DNA from 4 places in the Paenibacillus sp. F411 genome. Region 2 is predicted to be linked to each of the others. Evidence: predicted binding sites of a transcription regulator. Region 2 holds the regulator's gene; each other region holds the start of a gene.
What was found. The regulator LexA, encoded in region 2, represses DNA repair genes until DNA is damaged. The targets are predictions, from matches to a motif close to CGAACATATGTTCG.

Region 1: a site for LexA is predicted at 2,642-2,655, ahead of JJQ72_RS01220 (YhjD family protein). Genes of this name have one in related genera too.
Region 3: a site for LexA is predicted at 2,130-2,143, ahead of recA (recombinase RecA). Genes of this name have one in related genera too.
Region 4: a site for LexA is predicted at 2,176-2,189, ahead of JJQ72_RS13500 (DNA polymerase IV). Genes of this name have one in related genera too.

Annotation. Positions count from the first base shown of each region.
Region 1 is NZ_JAGFIP010000001.1:268,962-273,456, reverse strand. Features, by position in the region: gene JJQ72_RS20780 (DUF4358 domain-containing protein) at 112-261, opposite strand; gene JJQ72_RS01235 (LysR family transcriptional regulator) at 245-1,099, opposite strand; gene JJQ72_RS01230 (alpha/beta fold hydrolase) at 1,240-2,094, shown strand; tRNA gene JJQ72_RS01225 (tRNA-Leu) at 2,435-2,518, opposite strand; gene JJQ72_RS01220 (YhjD family protein) at 2,686-3,108, shown strand; gene JJQ72_RS01215 (carboxymuconolactone decarboxylase family protein) at 3,218-3,547, opposite strand; gene JJQ72_RS01210 (hypothetical protein) at 3,615-3,833, opposite strand; gene JJQ72_RS01205 (hypothetical protein) at 3,968-4,297, opposite strand; gene JJQ72_RS01200 (xanthine phosphoribosyltransferase) at 4,407-4,495, opposite strand, start outside.
Region 2 is NZ_JAGFIP010000002.1:231,925-236,419, forward strand. Features, by position in the region: gene JJQ72_RS03500 (SDR family oxidoreductase) at 1-219, opposite strand, end outside; gene JJQ72_RS03505 (HAD family hydrolase) at 398-1,198, opposite strand; gene JJQ72_RS03510 (hypothetical protein) at 1,234-1,755, opposite strand; gene JJQ72_RS03515 (DUF896 domain-containing protein) at 1,795-1,998, opposite strand; gene JJQ72_RS03520 (LysM peptidoglycan-binding domain-containing protein) at 2,198-2,572, opposite strand; gene lexA (transcriptional repressor LexA) at 2,752-3,378, shown strand; gene JJQ72_RS03530 (hypothetical protein) at 3,507-4,115, opposite strand.
Region 3 is NZ_JAGFIP010000007.1:28,376-32,870, forward strand. Features, by position in the region: gene pgsA (CDP-diacylglycerol--glycerol-3-phosphate 3-phosphatidyltransferase) at 34-624, shown strand; gene JJQ72_RS09230 (competence/damage-inducible protein A) at 719-1,978, shown strand; gene recA (recombinase RecA) at 2,215-3,276, shown strand; gene JJQ72_RS09240 (regulatory protein RecX) at 3,394-4,119, shown strand; gene rny (ribonuclease Y) at 4,446-4,495, shown strand, end outside.
Region 4 is NZ_JAGFIP010000012.1:119,522-124,016, forward strand. Features, by position in the region: gene JJQ72_RS13490 (NCS2 family permease) at 1-326, shown strand, start outside; gene JJQ72_RS13495 (YolD-like family protein) at 451-804, opposite strand; gene JJQ72_RS13500 (DNA polymerase IV) at 801-2,066, opposite strand; gene JJQ72_RS13505 (class I SAM-dependent methyltransferase) at 2,315-3,145, shown strand; gene JJQ72_RS13510 (hypothetical protein) at 3,319-4,056, shown strand; gene JJQ72_RS13515 (AAA family ATPase) at 4,081-4,495, shown strand, end outside.

The DNA.
Region 1 (4,495 bases), on a different contig from region 2:
GGGTTATCCTTTGCAGGAGGGCCCTGAGGTTGGTTACCATTTTCAATTATCATACCCGTGAACACCCAAAAGGTTACTCGGCGAATACCATTTACAGAGATATAGACTCCTTTAGAAAATCCCTTTAACGCTTTCCGTTTGATTCTCTGGTTTCACATTGATCACGGCCATTTCATTCGCTTCCACGTTCGATTCATTCTGAACTTCATCTGCATTAAGATGATACAGCTTTTTAAGGCTGTTCTTATCCCCTTTTTCCATTAAAAAAACACAGGAGGTCAGATTGAAAACTTTTTGCAGTAAAACTAAGCTCACGATTTTTATGAACAATTAGACCATGCGAAAAACTCATCGTGGAACTAAAAGGAAGTAGCTTTAGTGTACCAGTCTTTAGTTCGTTGCTGATAGCTATTTCAGGGACTAAGGCAAAACCTTTTCCACAGCTTACATATTGTTTTATCATCTCAAGACTTGGTAGCTCTAACGCATCTTTAACGATAATCCCGGCATTATTCAAAACATCTACAGCAGTCGTATGATACAAACAAGAGGTACCGTTACTTATAAAAAGCTCGTCATTTAGAATGTGGACTCCCGCGTTTTCCACCCTCCGAGCTATATCCTCAGACGCAGCAAAAACAATGGTCTCATCCATAATTGGATAAAAAAGAATATCATGCCGATTCGGATTTTGAGGAACAATTCCAAAATCTAGCTCATAATCCAATATACCTTTTAGGATGTCTCGATGCGACCCTTGTTCAATACGCAAATTTACGTTCGGAGAGTTTCTCGTGTATTCCTGAACAAAGGGAAGCATTCGTGTAAGAAAAAAGGATTCCTGTGTTCTAATACGTATTGTTCCGCATGGCTGATCCAGTTCATTCATACTTTCTTTAAGGGATTGACTTAAGTGAACATACTGATAAGCATATTTGGCAAATATCTTTCCCGCTTCCGTAGGTTCTATCCCTCGGGGATATCGATGAAACAATTTTTGTCCGCTAATTTTTTCTAACTGTTGGATATGAGTGGTTACAGTGGACTGAACATAACCCGAGCGATCCGCAGCTCGACTGAAACTTTTTTCTTCAAGCAAAGCAATAAACGCCAGAAAAAAAACGACCTTCTAGTAAATCTATCACATCGATCACCTTTCTATATTTCAATTCGAAATAGCAGATATTCAATTTATTCGTTAGTAAAATATATGCTTTTATTATACGATTACTTTAATAAATGAAGATTAGTTATCATCAGCAAATCGTTGGAGATGTCGAAGTTTTTTATCGCGAAGCCGGCCCTAAAGACGGTCAAGTTATTTTATTATTACACGGGTTTCCATCTTCAAGTCATATGTTTCGCGACCTAATTCCCAAACTGGCAGAACAATACCGTGTCATTGCCCCTGATCTCCCTGGATTCGGTCATACAATAACTCCGCCCCGCAGTCAATTTAACTTCACATTTAACAGTCTGTTCCAAGTTATTGAAGGTTTTACTGAAGCTTTAGGTCTCAAACAGTATGTACTTTATGTGTTTGATTACGGTGCGCCTGTTGGTTATCGTTTGGCAGTGGCTCACCCGGAAAGAGTTCAAGCAATTATTAGTCAGAATGGTAACGCTTATACTGAGGGATTTAGTGACGCGTGGGGATCCTGGGAGACGTATTGGCACTCTCCGACACCTGAAAATCGTGAAGCATGTCGCAATTCCTTGACCCCTGAGACCATACGTAACTTTCAGTATCTACATGGAGCTGAGGCCAGCCTTGTTTCACCAGACGGGTATTCCTTGGATATTGCTTTCATGTCGCGCCCAGAAGCTGAAGAAATCCAACTGGACTTGATTCTTGATTATAGAACCAATGTGGATATTTATCCTTACTTTCAGGCTTATTTCCGTAAGTATCAACCTAAACTTTTAGCTGTATGGGGTAAAAATGATCCTGCCTTCCTCGCTGCTGGAGCTGAGGCTTATAAGCGTGATATTCCATCTGCGGAAGTCCATTTACTTGATACTGGGCATTTTGCTCTCGAAACACATGCTAAAGAGATCAGTGAGCTAATTCAACAATTCTTAAAAAAATGTTAATAACAAACTAAAAGGCTGACGACCGAGACATAGTGTCGGAGCATGTTCCAGCTATTTAGGGACCTGCTTCCGACATTTTTTGTTCCTACTTGGTGTGTAGCTCAAAGTGCATTTCACAATTTCTCGCTAGGTGATCGAATCAAACCTGGAAAATCACTCAGCACTTTCCTCTTGTGCTCAAGCCATTATCCACGACAGCAAACATCTATGCACTTCTAGATCACAGTTCAAATGTTTCATCTGTACAGGTCATGAGCAGCACCTTGCAAATCCCAATTATGCAAAAAGCTCCTGAATCGTCGCAAGGACAATTCCAAGAGCTCGTTAATTGTTAAGGTGATGCGGTCGAGAGGACTCGAACCTCCACGGGGGTTAGCCCACACGGACCTGAACCGTGCGCGTCTGCCAATTCCGCCACGACCGCAAATTGTGTTTGTGTCACCATCATGATCCATATCGCGGCGACAAGATATATCTTATCATGCTAGCTATATCGTGTCAACACCTTTTAAAAGCTTGATTAAATCTCAGACTTTCGGTTAAAATAAGAACATAAGTTCGTACTTTAATCCTACATTTGAGGTGATCGTCATGGCTGTATCGGGAATGAGTACTGAAGACCGTTCACTGATCAGGAGCTATATGCTGCTTCGATTCACGCACCGCGTGTTTGAACGGGACTGCCGGATTATTCAGGAGAGCGGCGTCTTTAAGACCCCCGAGCTTTATGTGGAGCTCGTCGGCAATGGCGCCAAGAAGACCGCTCTAATGCTAAAGGAAATCAAGCTCCAATTTGCTACCCGTACAATCAAGATCATCGAAATCACCCGAAGTGCTGACGGTGTTCAGGCCCGTTATGCTTGCCGGGGATATATCGGTACTCTTCAAATTCTGTGGCCCTGTTTCCAGCAGGAGGTCATGTCCCGCATGCGGGCTTACCTTGGCCTGCATCTTCCTGAAGCGCCGCAGGCGGAAGCCGAAATTTCTGCTGCGCCTGCCTGTCCCTTGCCTTGAAGTGCATTAGCATATAGATATACGTAAAGAACCGCCTGACAGGCAGCAGGGCTGCAATACAGACGGTTCCTTGGCGTGCTTGCACCTTGAGAAGATTGGTCACTCTGCGCTATTGCAGATTGGCCTGAACTCTCATCAAGCCCTGTGACATAGCATGTCCTGCACTGGCAGCCGAGGCCACGGCAGCAGCCTCCATAATCTGGGCATCACTAGCCCCTTTCGACCTTGCCTCTTCCATATGGTAATACGTACAAAGCTCGTTGTTCGCGAACATGGCGATCCCCAGCGCGATCAGCTGCTTTGTTTTTTCATCCAGCTCCCCATCCTGAAAGCAGACCCCGGTGAAGTGATGATAAGACTCTGCAATGGCCGGCATGGCTGTTTTCAGATTGTGGATTTCATGTTTGTAGGCATTGACCTTATCACTGTGAAATTCCATCGATTTATTCCACCTCACTGTAGCTTAACTTCTCCCGTCTAGGTTGTCCCGATGGCAGAAATCTATGCTAGGCATCCAGTGGACTAATGCGCGGTTCGCTATGAAGCTGATAGCTGTAGCCGCGGCTAAGCTTGACCACCCGGCGGTTCCTGCGGCGGATAATAACATGCTCTTCATCCCAGGCGACTACAATCCCGCTCACATCATTGCTTTCCAGACCATCTCGAACGACACGCACTCGTTCCCCGGACAAACGCAGCTCATTTAACTGCTCGTCGTTAATCATACAGGCCCTCCTTTCTCATGATTAAAAAGGCCCCCGCAGGATGAATGTCATCCCGCAGGCAGCCTTCAACAATAAAGCATCATATGGAAACATCAGCCTTGTGCGGAGCATTCACTCACGCACGCACATACGCCTTAGCGCTGAGCAGGCTCGATGCTGTCATTCTTCTCAAACCAGAAATCAAGGACTGTGGATGACATAACCCGCTTCTCTACATATTCCACCTGCTGCTCTGTAAACTGCTCTCTCCAGTTATAAGAAAGCTCTTCACACATGCCAGCAATCGTCAGAAGCTCAGACCAGGCTACATAACGCTTATACCAAAAGAACTGAGGATGTTCGATCATATAGGGATAAAGGTCATCGAATTCGGTGTGCTTGCAATCCAGCGCCCGTTCAAAGTGAACCTTCGCTCCGCTCAGCTTCTCGATCAAGTAAGTTTCAGTTACCGGCTCTTTCCCCATGTTGTTGCCTCCTCTCTCTTTCCTGCTCCTACATTATAAAATAAAAACCCCGCACAGGAAAGGCATAGTTGCTATTTTAGGCACAGGTTTCACAAAATTTCCATAAAGTTTATTCATCCACGAAGGTGATTCTGCCGCCTTCCAGCGACTTGATCTGAAGCAGCGGCTCCACTTGAATGCCCTGCTCTCTCAGGGTTC
Region 2 (4,495 bases):
AGCAAAAACAACTGCTTCACAGCCTTCAAGCGCCTTCGCCAGTGTGTTGACATCATCCTCCAGATTAAGCAGCACAGGATCTGCACCGAGTTCTTCAAAATACCCTGCCTGATCACTGCTTCGTATCAAAGCTCTTACCTCACCATGCTGCTCTCGAATCCAGAGGTCTGTGAAGATTCTTCCAATTTGTCCGTTTGCTCCAAACACTGCTGTCTTCATCGTGAATTCTCCTCTCTAGGTTTAGATCTCATGGTCATCATGGTCATCATGGTCTACCTGTATAATTACCTGAATGAGAGAATGTGAAACACAGCTTTAGAGGCACGAAGTAAAAAGGGAACGCTAAAAAGCCCCGAATCATATTCGGGACTTCAATAGCGCAGCATATAAGGATTGTTTATGTAAGCTGCAGCTCATTTAAGATGGGGTGCAGCTCCTTCAAATCCTGAATTTCGTAATTCGGAAGGATTGCAGGATCTTTAGGACGGTCGGTTCGATTAATCCAGACGGTTGTCAGTCCGGCCGCATTACCGCCCTTAATGTCAGTTGTCAGCTTATCCCCTACCATTACAGCCCGCTGTGGATCGACCTCCAGCATGCTGAGCGCATGCAGGAAAATGGAAGGATCAGGTTTACCCTTACCGAAGCTGCCTGAGATTACAATGTGATCAAAGTACGGAGCCAGATCAGGCACTCCATCCAGCTTCTCTTGCTGCAAATCCGGACTGCCGTTCGTCAGCAGCAGCAGCTTGACCTTACCTTGCAGCGACTTCAACACTTCAAACGTTTCTGCGTACACGTAAGGGCGCTTTCTTCGTTCCGCGGCGAACTGTTCCGCCAGTGCAGCGGCCAGCTCCTCATTCTGCACTCCGAGCCTGTTCAGTGCCTTGTCCCAGGACGATTTGCGGTAGCCTGGCGCCAGCTCCTGCAGCCGGCGAAACTCTGGCTGTTCCCCTGCCGTGAAGTTCGCCCACAAGCCTTCGTAAGGATTAATGCCGATCATTTGAGTAAAAGCAAATGTATCATAGGTTTCATAAAGCTTACGAGCTTCTTCACGAACAGCTGCAAGCAGCTCCCCGGCATTAATGGAGACAGCGTCGGCAGCCGCTTTGCAGGTAGCTGTAAAGGCCTCTTCTACACTTCGCTCATCCCATAGCAGGGTATCATCCAAATCAAACAACACAGCAGCAGTAGACATGTCCCTCTCCCCTTCAATCTTCTGTAATTTGTCGGTTACTTCCGCTCCACCGCAATTTGGTGCATGCTGGCGAATTCCTCCAGCCTTTTCCCCATAGCATCCGTATCATATCGGTTAATCAGACGGGAAAACACCCAATTGCCGCCCTTTGCTGACGTCTCAATAACGACAGAGCCGTTCAAAAGCCGAATCTTGCTAATTTCGGAAGGTGATAGCTTCCGTTCGCGATTGAATTTGAACGTTGACAGCGTATTTCGGCCAACCTTCAAGAACGGCTTTCTCAAAAAAATCATGATCGCAAGCAGCACATACAGACTAACTCCTACCCAGTTCAGAACGTCGCTTGCTCCAGCCGCGCTCGCTGTAGCTCTGCCCAACAAAGCGTACAGACCTGCCAGGGCCAGAAGCACAATCGGCAGTACATATTTACGACCCTTAAAAATGTGTCCATCAGCCGCTGTACCGTTACCGCCAATAGAGGTCTGGCCCTGCTTCTTACGCTGTTTATTGACCTGGGCCAGGTTCTTGCTTACTTTTCTTTCCCATGAACGAGACATGTCCTTACCCCTTTATTCATGTTTATTTAAAAAGCAGACTTAATGCTTTAAGCCTTTCCCTTTACCGGGCTCTTCATCAACAAATTCAATGGAATCCAGCTGCTGCCGGAAATTTCTTCTTATATTATTGAGATAGATTTCACGAAGCTCAGCACGCTCCTGCTGCTCCTGCTCCGTTAACCCCTCCGTCTTATTCTTTCTCGCGAGAACGTTAATACGCTCCACCAATGCATCAATGTCCATCTGAATACCTCCACTTATATGTTCATTTCTAACTGTGACATGAGAAAAAGAGCTTGTCAAGAAAGCGGCCTTGACCAAGCTCTTTATTATGAAAGAGTCAGATATATTATATCATCATCTGTGAAGAAACAGATACGTCATTTTAAATAATGCAGATCAAGGGGAATGAGTATAAGATAAGCCTATTTCCTATGACAGTTTAGTAGAGGGGTAAACTCAGAACCTCTCCGAATTTAATATCATGGCTATTCAGTCCGTTAAACTTCGCAATGGTATGAATATAGTCACGGATGTCCATGGAATCCGGCTTGTGACTAGCTGCAATGCTCCATAAGGTGTCACCTGACTGCACAACGATCTCCCTCACCTCAGCAGGTTCCTCTTCCCCGTTTGCAAATACAGTCAATGCGCTGCTAAAGCCCAGAAAGAACACGAACAGAATGCCTAACAGCTTGTTGCGGTTTAAAGACATTATGTAATTCAAAGCTTGAGATAAGGACTTCCTCCCCTGTGCACTAGCTTGCGGCTGCGCCGGGTGGTCATAAATACTCCGATAAGTACTATATTTCAGCATGTCGATCATCTCCCAAACAAATGTTCTGTTTGAATCTACTATAACAAGAACACTTGTTTGTTTCAAGCGTTTTTTACGAACAATTGTTCCGAGAAAAATTATTTAGAACTAATGTTTGTACGAACGGTAGTTCTATGTTATACTTTTACCAAACGTTACATAAATGGGGTTGATAAGGAATGTCGAAGATATCCAGCCGCCAATTGGCCATATTGGAATTTATCCGTACAGAAGTACGCAGTAAAGGGTATCCGCCTTCAGTTCGTGAGATTGGCGAAGCCGTCGGACTGGCCTCCAGCTCTACGGTACACGGTCATTTAGACCGTCTGGAGAAGAAGGGCCTGATTCGCCGAGACCCTACTAAGCCTAGAGCGATTGAACTGCTGGGCCAGGAAGAGTCAGAGAGCAGCAATCTTTTCACGCATACGATTTCCAGAGTGCCTGTAGTCGGTAAGGTTACCGCCGGCGTTCCGATCACCGCTACGGAGAATATTGAAGATTACTTCCCGCTGCCTCAGCATTTTGTTGGCGATGACAAGATTTTCATGCTTTCCGTCGCTGGCGACAGTATGGTTGAGGCCGGAATCATCAATGGAGATTACGTGATCGTAAGACAGCAGCAGACCGCGGACAATGGAGATATTGTCGTCGCCATGACCGAAGAGGACGAAGCTACAGTCAAGACCTTCTATAAGGAAAAGGATCATATCCGTCTTCAGCCAGAGAACTCGGCGTACGAGCCGCTTCGCTTGAATCATGTGTCGATTTTAGGTAAAGTAGTAGGCATTTTTAGAGATATTCATTAGGAATATTCACCATCTAATTAAGAGAAGATGACCTCTGTACTTTGTGCAGGGTTATCTTTTTTGTTGTTGCTTCCGATATAAAAAAGCTGCCACTGTATCATAAAATTATAAAACATAAATTTTGGAGTTTAGAAATTCTTTAGATAAGACTGAATGGCTCTTGTAGCTTTTTTTGTTATTTCGCTATCTATTTTAGCCTCTGCATTCTGGTGGACAATAATTATCAAGTTTTTATAGCTAAAAGTTAAAATATCTGTTTTTTGAGATAGGTTCTGATCAATGTCAGATAGACCTTTAGTTTTACTATATTCAATAATGTCGTTTCCTATAAAATTTTTAGTGTAGGCAAACTTTATAATTACTTGCTTAGTGGTATCTTCATCTTCAAAAATTAGCATTCTTTGAGTTGTTCGTATTGGTGTGTTATTTTCTATCTTTCCTTCCAAAGATAAAATCTCTCGTGTGTTAAACGATAAATCCTTATCGACTATTACTAACTCCTCTTCAAAAGTTCCGTTTTTTAAGTCAAATCCTTCAATTTTTAAAGTTTTAGCAGAATCAAAAAATAGTTTGTCAAAATTTTCATACGTTATCACTTGATTTGATAATGCATTGTTATCTGGTACAGGTTTATTAACTTCATGAGTATCCTTCGTAACTTCAACCTCCCCCTTACAACCCATAATGAATAATAGCGTCGTAATTAATATAAGCAAAACACGTAACTTTCTCATCATCTCTCCTCCTAGAAAACAATTTTTCTATTTGTATTCTTCTATCCTATGATTGCACATCATATTAAGGAAGACATTATGTAATGTCCCAAATTCACACTGTTTCCCGTGCCTTACTTTGATGCACAAGGATGAACAGATACGCCAAGTCGCAGAGGTTTCGTTAAACTAACAACCATCCAATTTGATGAGAACACAATGCGGAAAAAGGTGTCTAAACTACTGTCACGCTGGGCTTCAATTCTGCGAAAACGACCTACAAGATGGCAAAAGCCGATCCCTAAAAAAGCTCCGTTTCACGAGGAAAGCATGCCAGCGCTAAAAAACAAATGGTGGACGGGCGTATCGATCATCTGCAATTTGAGAATGAGTCAATAATTCCT
Region 3 (4,495 bases), on a different contig from region 2:
AGGAGAAGAACCCCATTGCAGGGAGGCTGTTTCATGAATTTACCGAATCGCATAACGATCGCGCGAATTTGCTTGATTCCCGTTATGATGATTTTTCTGCTCGTCGATTTTGATTTTTATCCGGAGCCGATTGTGTGGGAGGGCTTCTCGCTGCCCTTTAATCAGCTGATCGCAGCCTTGATATTTATTCTGGCTGCAAGCACGGACTGGATAGACGGGTACCTGGCCCGGAAGCACAATATGATTACCAACCTGGGAAAGCTGCTTGATCCGCTGGCTGACAAGCTGCTCGTTGCGGCGGTACTGATTTCTCTGGTCGAAATGGGCAAGGTAGAATCATGGATCGTGGTCGTCATCATCAGCCGGGAGTTTGCGGTTACAGGCCTGAGGCAGATTGCTTTGCTGGACGGCGCAGTAGTAGCTGCAGGAAATTCTGGAAAGCTGAAGACGATTGTTCAGATTGTGGCGATCTCGGCGCTGTTGATCAACAATTTTCCGTTCGTATTTGTCGGAATTCCGTTTGATCGCATTGCCATCTGGGCTGCAGCGATCATAACGATTTACTCCGGAGTCGAATACTTTGTAAAGAACAAGCATCTTTTGCGCGGTGTTGGCGCGTCATAGCAATAGGAGAAATCCTATTGCTTTTTTCTTCCATAAAGTGCCCATCGTATAGCTATAAAATTTGAGATCACGACATACAGAGAGGCTGGGAGCTATGAAGGCTGAAATTATTGCTGTAGGTACAGAGCTGCTGCTGGGGCAGATCGTGAACACGAACGCACAATTTTTATCCAGAGAGCTGGCTGGAATGGGAATCGATGTGTATTATCAGACTGTTGTGGGCGACAACCTGTCACGTCTGAAGGAAGCGCTGCAGCTATCCAGCGCGAGAGCCGATATTGTCATTCTCTCCGGTGGACTGGGTCCGACCCAGGATGACTTGACGAAGGAAGCGGTGGCCGAATACTTGGGCACGAAGCTTCACTATGACCGTCTTGCGCTGGATAAGCTGGAGCGCTTTTTTCAGGATCGCAGCAAGCCGATGACGGAGAACAACAAGCGCCAAGCACTGGCCATTGACGGCGGTACCCCGCTGGACAATGAAACCGGGCTTGCAGTAGGCAATGCGGTGTCTAAAGATGGCAGACATTATATAATGCTGCCGGGACCACCCAAAGAGCTGATCCCCATGTTTCAACAGGAGGTCAAGCCGTGGCTGTTGCAGCATGTTCTGACCGATGAGCTGCCTATTTACTCCAAGATGCTGAAATTCGCCGGCATTGGAGAGTCGGCATTGGATGACCGTCTTACAGACCTGATTACGGCCCAGAGTGACCCTACGATTGCGTTATACGCCAAAGATGGAGAGGTTACGGTTCGTATTTCCACGAAAGCAGACAGTGAATTGAAGGCGATGGAGAAGCTGGATCAGCTGCAGGCTGAGATTGAAGCTATCGTGCCGGATCACATGTATGCCAGCCAGGATGTGCCGATCGAGCAGGTGATCGTAGACCTGATGGCCGATCAGGGCCTGACACTGAGCGCTGCCGAAAGCTGCACCGGGGGGCTCGTTATGGAAACGCTGACGTCCATTCCGGGAAGTGCCACAATGCTGCGCGGAGGTGTGGTCTGCTACACGAACGAAATGAAGCATAAGCTGGTAAACGTACCGTTACATTTGCTGGAAGGGGAGAACGCGGCAGGAGCGGTCTCAGCAGAAACGGCCGAGGTGCTCTGTGAGCAAATCCGAATGATTACAGATAGTGATTTCGGTTTGTCGATCACAGGGGTGGCTGGTCCGGGATATGCGGAGCGCAAGCCGATCGGGCTTGTATATATCGGAATTGCCGAGCGCGGTAAGAAGACAGAGGTTCACGAGCTGCACATCAAGGGAAATCGGGAGACGATTCGGGTTCGGGCGACCAAAGCATTGCTGTATCGTTTGTGGAGACGCTTGAAAGCAACCGAGCAGTAAAATTTTAACATTTTACTTGCCGCATTCTCCTCAGACAGGTATAATGGAGATACGGAAGAACCGTGGCATTCTATAGAGGAAAGCCGCGGTTCTTATTTTTTTGTCACGTGCCGGGGCTCCTTGAGGGGGTAAACAGCGGCACACAAAAAAACGAATGTATGTTCGAAAAAAAGCTTGGCAAACGTATCAAAACAAGGTATTATTATGTTATCAACATTTGAAGGGTTGTGGATGAATTGTCAGATCGTCGTGCTGCGCTGGATATGGCGCTCCGCCAGATTGAGAAACAGTTCGGTAAAGGCTCCATCATGAAACTCGGTGAGTCTACTCATATGCAAGTTGAAATCGTGCCAAGCGGCTCCTTGGCGTTAGATATAGCTTTAGGTACAGGCGGACTTCCAAGAGGCCGTATTGTTGAGGTATACGGACCGGAATCCTCGGGTAAGACAACAGTGGCACTGCACGCCATCGCTGAGGTTCAGAAGGTGGGCGGACAGGCTGCATTCATTGATGCGGAGCATGCGCTGGATCCATCTTATGCAAACAAACTGGGCGTTAACATTGACGAACTGCTGCTTTCCCAGCCGGATACGGGAGAACAGGCTTTGGAAATTGCCGAAGCACTGGTTCGCAGTGGGGCGGTTGACATTATTGTCATTGACTCTGTAGCAGCACTGGTGCCGAAAGCGGAAATCGAAGGCGATATGGGTGATTCCCACGTGGGTCTGCAGGCGCGTCTGATGTCACAGGCTCTGCGTAAGCTTTCGGGTGCTATCAGCAAATCCAAGACCATTGCAATCTTTATCAACCAGCTGCGCGAGAAAGTTGGCGTCATGTTCGGTAACCCGGAAACGACGCCGGGCGGACGAGCTCTGAAGTTTTACTCTACGGTACGTCTGGACGTGCGCCGGATTGAGAGCATCAAGATGGGCAACGACGTGGTGGGTAACCGTACCCGTGTCAAGGTAGTCAAGAACAAGGTAGCGCCTCCGTTCAAGCAAGCGGAGCTGGATATTATGTACGGTGAAGGTATTTCCAGAGAGGGCAGCCTCATTGATATTGGCACGGAACTGGACATTGTGGACAAGAGCGGTGCATGGTACTCCTTCTCCGGTGATCGTTTGGGACAGGGCCGGGAGAATGCGAAGCAGTTCCTGAAGGAGCACCCGGAAATTGCTGAAGTGATCGAGAACAAGATTCGTGAGGCCAGTAACCTGACAACGAATGTTCCCGTGCAGAGCGATAGCGAGAAAGCACAGGAAGATATGGAAGAACAGGAATTGTTCAAGGCAGAATAATTGATCTCCTTTTCATGGTAGATCGTGTGAAAATCCCGCACCGTGTTGAAGAACACGGTGTTTTTTTTCATCTGTAACGTGGAGTCATGGTACAGCAAAGCTGGAAGGAGAGGACTCATGCATCGTTATCAACAGGAACAACAGCTGGAAGGAACGGATTTATCGGATTTTCCAGAGGGAGAGGACCTAATCATTACAGCTGTAGAAGCTCTTCGCAAGCCAAGACATCGCTATCTTATATGGTTTGGACCGTATAGTATGTCTGTGCATGAGGACGTGATGATCAAGTATGTGATGACGAAGGATGCTGTCTTCCATAAAGCAGAGCTATTGGACATCGTAATGGCTGACGAAGAACAGCGTGCCTATGTGGAATCATTAAAATTTCTGGAACGAAAGCCGAGAACGGCGAAGGAGATTCAGCAGCGGCTGATGCAGAAAGGAATGACCGAGGATGCCATTCAGAAATCACTGCAGCGGCTAAGCCAGGAAGGTCTCATTGATGATGCCTGGTATGCAAAGCAGTGGGCCGAGCAGCGGATATCCGGTCACAAGAAGGGCAAAATGTGGGTAAAGCAGGAGTTAAAACAAAAGGGCATTGACAGCGAGATCATTACGGAGGCCCTGGATGAAGTGGATGAAGAAGCAGAGCTGGAGAGCTGCTATATCATCGGACGAAAGAAGTGGCAGCAGAGTAAAGGGGAGATCTTTGAGCGCAAACGGAAGACTGGAGCCTTTCTGATGCGCCGGGGCTTCACGGGCGACCAGGTGCGCAAGACCGTGAATCGGCTGGTGCAGGAGGAAGGACAGGATGAAGAACTGGAGGACGAGTCCTTTCATTGAGCAGCCGTTCGGGCAGCTGGAGGTTTCCCTGTGCTTTCCCTTGACAATATCTTTTCCTAAATACTAAAATAAATAGTGAATCGTTATCATTCATAAAGCCTTTTTCCTTCCCAAAAAGCGACTTTTATGAAAGATTCATATTCAACCAATTCATAGTGAAGTGCAATGCTGCCGCAAGGCAGGCTATGCACGGTGGTACGTCCGTGTGCTGCGTGGACGGCAGAGGCTTCTGCCGCAATTTTATGAATGAAGTTAAGGTGTTTTGACAACTGCACATTCCCAAGGAATGCCTTGGAGGAACCAACGAGGAGGTGACACAGATGCAGATGCCAGTATGGGGCTGGATCCTCGTTCTCTTGGTAGCCGCTATATTCTT
Region 4 (4,495 bases), on a different contig from region 2:
TGTTCGGAGTTGCGGCATTCTTCGGTCCGGTAATCGGAGCGGTGTCCGGTCTGTCGGCGATCACGGCCCCTTCCCTGATTATCGTGGGCTGCCTGATGGTGGGGAATGTAAGCAGTATTCACTGGAAGGAATTCGATGAAGCTTTTCCTGCGTTCATTGTCATTCTGACAATGCCGCTGACCTCAAGTATTGCGACCGGTATTGCGCTCGGCTTCATTTCCTATCCGCTAATGAAGCTTGTGAGCGGCAAAGCGAAGGCGGTTCATCCGCTGCTGTATATTTTTGCTGTATTATTCGTGCTGCAGCTGCTGTTCGTGCCGCATTAAGTCTAAGCCTTCCACTGGCGCAAGGGGCCGCTTTCCCGGATCTTCAGATCCAGGAGAGCGGCCCCTTGTGTGCTAGTAGCTGCTATTCCATCTGCTGCCGGGGCTGGGCTAAAGTCTGAAACGGTCACGGGACCAGCCCCTCAATGTCTTCGGCAGGACTGACAATGGCTGCTTCGACAATGTCTGCCAGGGTAATCCACATATGCTGGATGCGCAGCCGCTGCAGCTGAGCATCAATGCGGGAGATGCTGCCCTCCACCTGTTGATTGCCATATTCTCCGTATACTTGGATCTGTACGGTCGCACCGCTGTGGTAGGCTTGACTCAGCTTCTCCGCAATGCGCTCGGTCTCCTGTTCGTCAAGGATCGGGCGGGTCTGCCGCTGCTTCTGCTCCTGCTTGGATAAAATGGCATCCCGATGCTCGAACAGCATCATCCGGCTGGATTGCCACAATCCGTTGCCTTCGAGCTTCTTCATTTGTAATGTCCTCCAATCTTGGCGTTTAGAAATTTAAGCTGACTGGTGTTTCTCAGGGAAGACCCAAAGTACACCGAGGCAGGCCCGAACAAATGGCGGATCCCGTCCATCGTCAGCTCCAGATGCCTCAGTCTGTCGCGGTTGCCGAACAGGGAGGGCTGGTATACTTCATCGCTTTGGAGCTCTCCGAGGGAAATCCAGATTTTTCGAACGGGTCCGCCGTCCCAGTGGGTATCGAACAGCTTCTTGGCCGCGTCATATACCTCCCGGGAAATTTGGCTCGGCTCCGGCAGCTTCAGCTGCCGGGAAAAGCCGACAGGGCGGTCAAAATCCGCACCCTGCGCGCCGGCATGCACCACGGTTCCCATATAGCCCTTGGCCCGGGCGCGTTCACAAATCAGCATGGACAGCTCGTTCAGCACCACGTCAATATCTTCCCGGGCATGGTAATCCACCGGAAGCGTGGTCTGCCGCCCGATACCCTTTTGTCCGTCAAAAGCGTCCGGGGTGACAGGGGAGTCGTCCATGCCGTTTGCGGTCCGCCACAGCACCTCACACCAGATATCGCAGTTTTTTTTCATATGGCGCTTCATTTTCCGCTTGAGCTCACCCAGAGGCGTCTGTGCCAGCTCCCCGATGGTATGGATTCCAAGGCGGGCCAGATGGCGCATCGTGCGGGAGCCGATGCCGAACATACTGTTCACGGGACGAGCCCAGAGGGCATCCAGATGCTGCTCATCCAGCTCATAAATGCCGGACTCATTCTTCTTCGCGAAGTTGTCGCAGGCCATCTTGGCCAGGATCTTGTTGCGTCCAATGCCAATGCGGGTATAAATACCGGTTTCTTCCCGGACGCGCATCTGGATATGGCGTGCCAGCTCCGCAGGCGTGCAGTTAAAGTGTGAGAGGCTTGCTGTCACATCGACAAACTGCTCGTCAATGCTGAACGGCTCCACCAGATCCGAGTAGGATTCCAGGATGCTCATAATGGCGAGCGACACGCGGATATAGGCGCTCATGCGCGGCCGGGTGACAATGACCTCCGGGCATTTCTGCTGAGCCTGCCACAGCGGCTCGGCAGTCGTTACGCCATAAGCCTTCGCAAGGGGGCAGGCGGCCAGAATGATGCCGCTGCGCCGGGAGGGATCGCCGGAGACGACCAGCGGCTTGGTGCGGTAAGCGGGATGGGAGGCCTTCTCCACAGAAGCATAAAAGGATTGGCAGTCGGCCAGAAAAATAACACGCTGCTGACGTTTACGCATGTTCTCATTCCTTCCCTTCCTTCAGACTCTTATGTAAAGGATCAGCGATTCGCCGGCATCCTGCCGGCCTTTGTATGTGTGCTCGAGGATCGTTTAATATATTATACACCGAACATACGTTCTTTATTCAAGTGGTAAATATAGTTCTGTTAGGTCTGTCATTGTCTTTGGAAGAATTTTAAGTTAAGCTATATGAAAAAATTGGTAAGGACTTCAAATGGCTAGCAAACATAAGGAGGCGACTCATAATGAACCAACAGGCATTAAACAGAGCGAAGATGCCGCAAAGTACTAACCGGATCTTGAACAGCAGGTCCATACACCACTCAAACAAACGGTTGAGCGAATTAGTCAAGCCAGGCATGCACATACTGGACGTTGGTTGCGGAAACGGAGCGATAACCTACGGCATTGCAGAACTGGTTGGCCCTGGCGGCAAAGTCGTTGGTATAGACAGCAGCGAAGCATTAATTATAGAAGCAAAGGAACGGTACCGGCATATTCCGCAGCTGTCGTTTGAGGTGAGGGATATATATCAGATGGGTTATGAGGCAGCCTTCGATGTTGTTAATGCCTCCCGTGTACTTCAATGGCTGGATCAGCCCGAGTTAGCGCTACAGCGAATGATTCGGGCAGTAAAGCTGGGAGGAAAGGTGTTGGTGCTTGATTATAATCATGAAAAGCTCCGCACAGAACCGGAGTTTCCTGCATCCATGGCGCATTTCTACCGCAGGTTTTTAGATTGGCGGAGCGATGTTGGGATGGACAATGCCATTGCAGATCAGCTGGAAGTTTATTTTAAGCAAAATGCATTAACTCAGGTGAGCGTAACGAATCAATCGGAAAAAAGCGTTAGAGGATGGGAAGGTTTTGAAACCGCAGCGGGAATTTGGGCGGAGGTTGCTGCGAGCCGGGGGCATCAGCTAGTAGAGGATCGATATTTAACAGAGGCAGAACGCTCGGCAGCGGAGCAAGATTACCGGGAATGGGTCCGCGAGCTGGCGATGGAGCATGAAATGTATTTACTCGCTGTTGAAGGGGTTAGAGCTGTTGGAGGGCTTTCTATCGAAGAGGGTTGATCTTCATTTTTACCACCTTACGCTCGCGGCGTGTTTTTCTAAACGTACGGAGGAGCGGACGAGGAAACAAAGCTTCATTATTCAGCAGATGTTGTCGGGTAGTTGAACAAAGGATTGGTTCCTTAGATGACTTGATAATAAAGATCAAATTGTTTGCGAGGGAGTAGAATAGTGTGAGAAGAACATTTGGCTTTTCTTTACTGAATTTAAAAATGTTGCTTTTTGAAAAGGTGGCGTTTGTGTGGACGGTGATTTTCCCTCTTTTTATAGCATTAGTTATGCAAAGGGGAGTATTGGATTCTACAAGCAGTAATTTGGATATGATGAAATATATGTTTTGGTTTTGGGCATTTATTATCATTAGTACGTTTTTAAATGGAATTGGATTACAATCAGCAAGGCTTAAAGAAAGTGGTTTATTGAAGACGTATACTTTAATAGCAGGCAGTAAATACCCTATCATTTTTGGGATAGTCCTGACACAAGTTGCTTTTGCTATTTTAAGTTTAATGATTTTCACAACGATCCTGACCCTTATTTATGATATCTTTTCATTTAAATTATTGATATTAATGCTGATTACAGTCTTTATATCCATGCCTTTAGCATTTGCTGCGTTTGGTATAGCGCTTTTACCTGTTCAGGTGTCCAGCGTTTCTACCCTATTAAATATTCTCATGTATCCAGTTTTTTTAATTGCTATTAATGTCGATCTGAAACATATCGGGTTTTTAGAGTTTTTCAATCCATTCACATTTATTTATGAAATCTCGTTAAATATGGGTGTGTTATTTGGATGGTTCCAGCATGAAGTTTTATATGTCCCACTATCTATCTCATTTTTATTTTTTGGTATCGTAGGTTACATATCTTCAAAAAAATTAAATTTAATATCCGTTCTACAAAGATAGAATCCATCGAAAGGAGGAGATGTCATGAATATTAAAAATCTAAAATTTAAATATCCAAGAGCAAAAGATTTTGTGTTACAGGGTGTGTCTTTTTCATTGCATACAAATAAATTAAACGCAATCGTTGGAGTAAATGGTTCGGGTAAAACCACGATGTTTGATTGTATAACAAGTGTGCTCAACCCTGCAGCTGGAGAGATAAATCTACCTCATATGCAAGATATTCTATATGTGACCCAGAGTCTCTTTTTTTCGCCTGTCATTAAAGGAAAAGATTTTGCGAATTTTGTTAGGCGAATTGATGATAAACCAATAGAAAAAGAATTGGGTTACTACACAAAAAAAATGTCACAACGTGAAAAGGAATTATTTGAGCATTTGTGGGAGTTAAGAATTGGAAAGATGTCTATCGGTGAGAGGAAGTGGTTTTTTATCCATA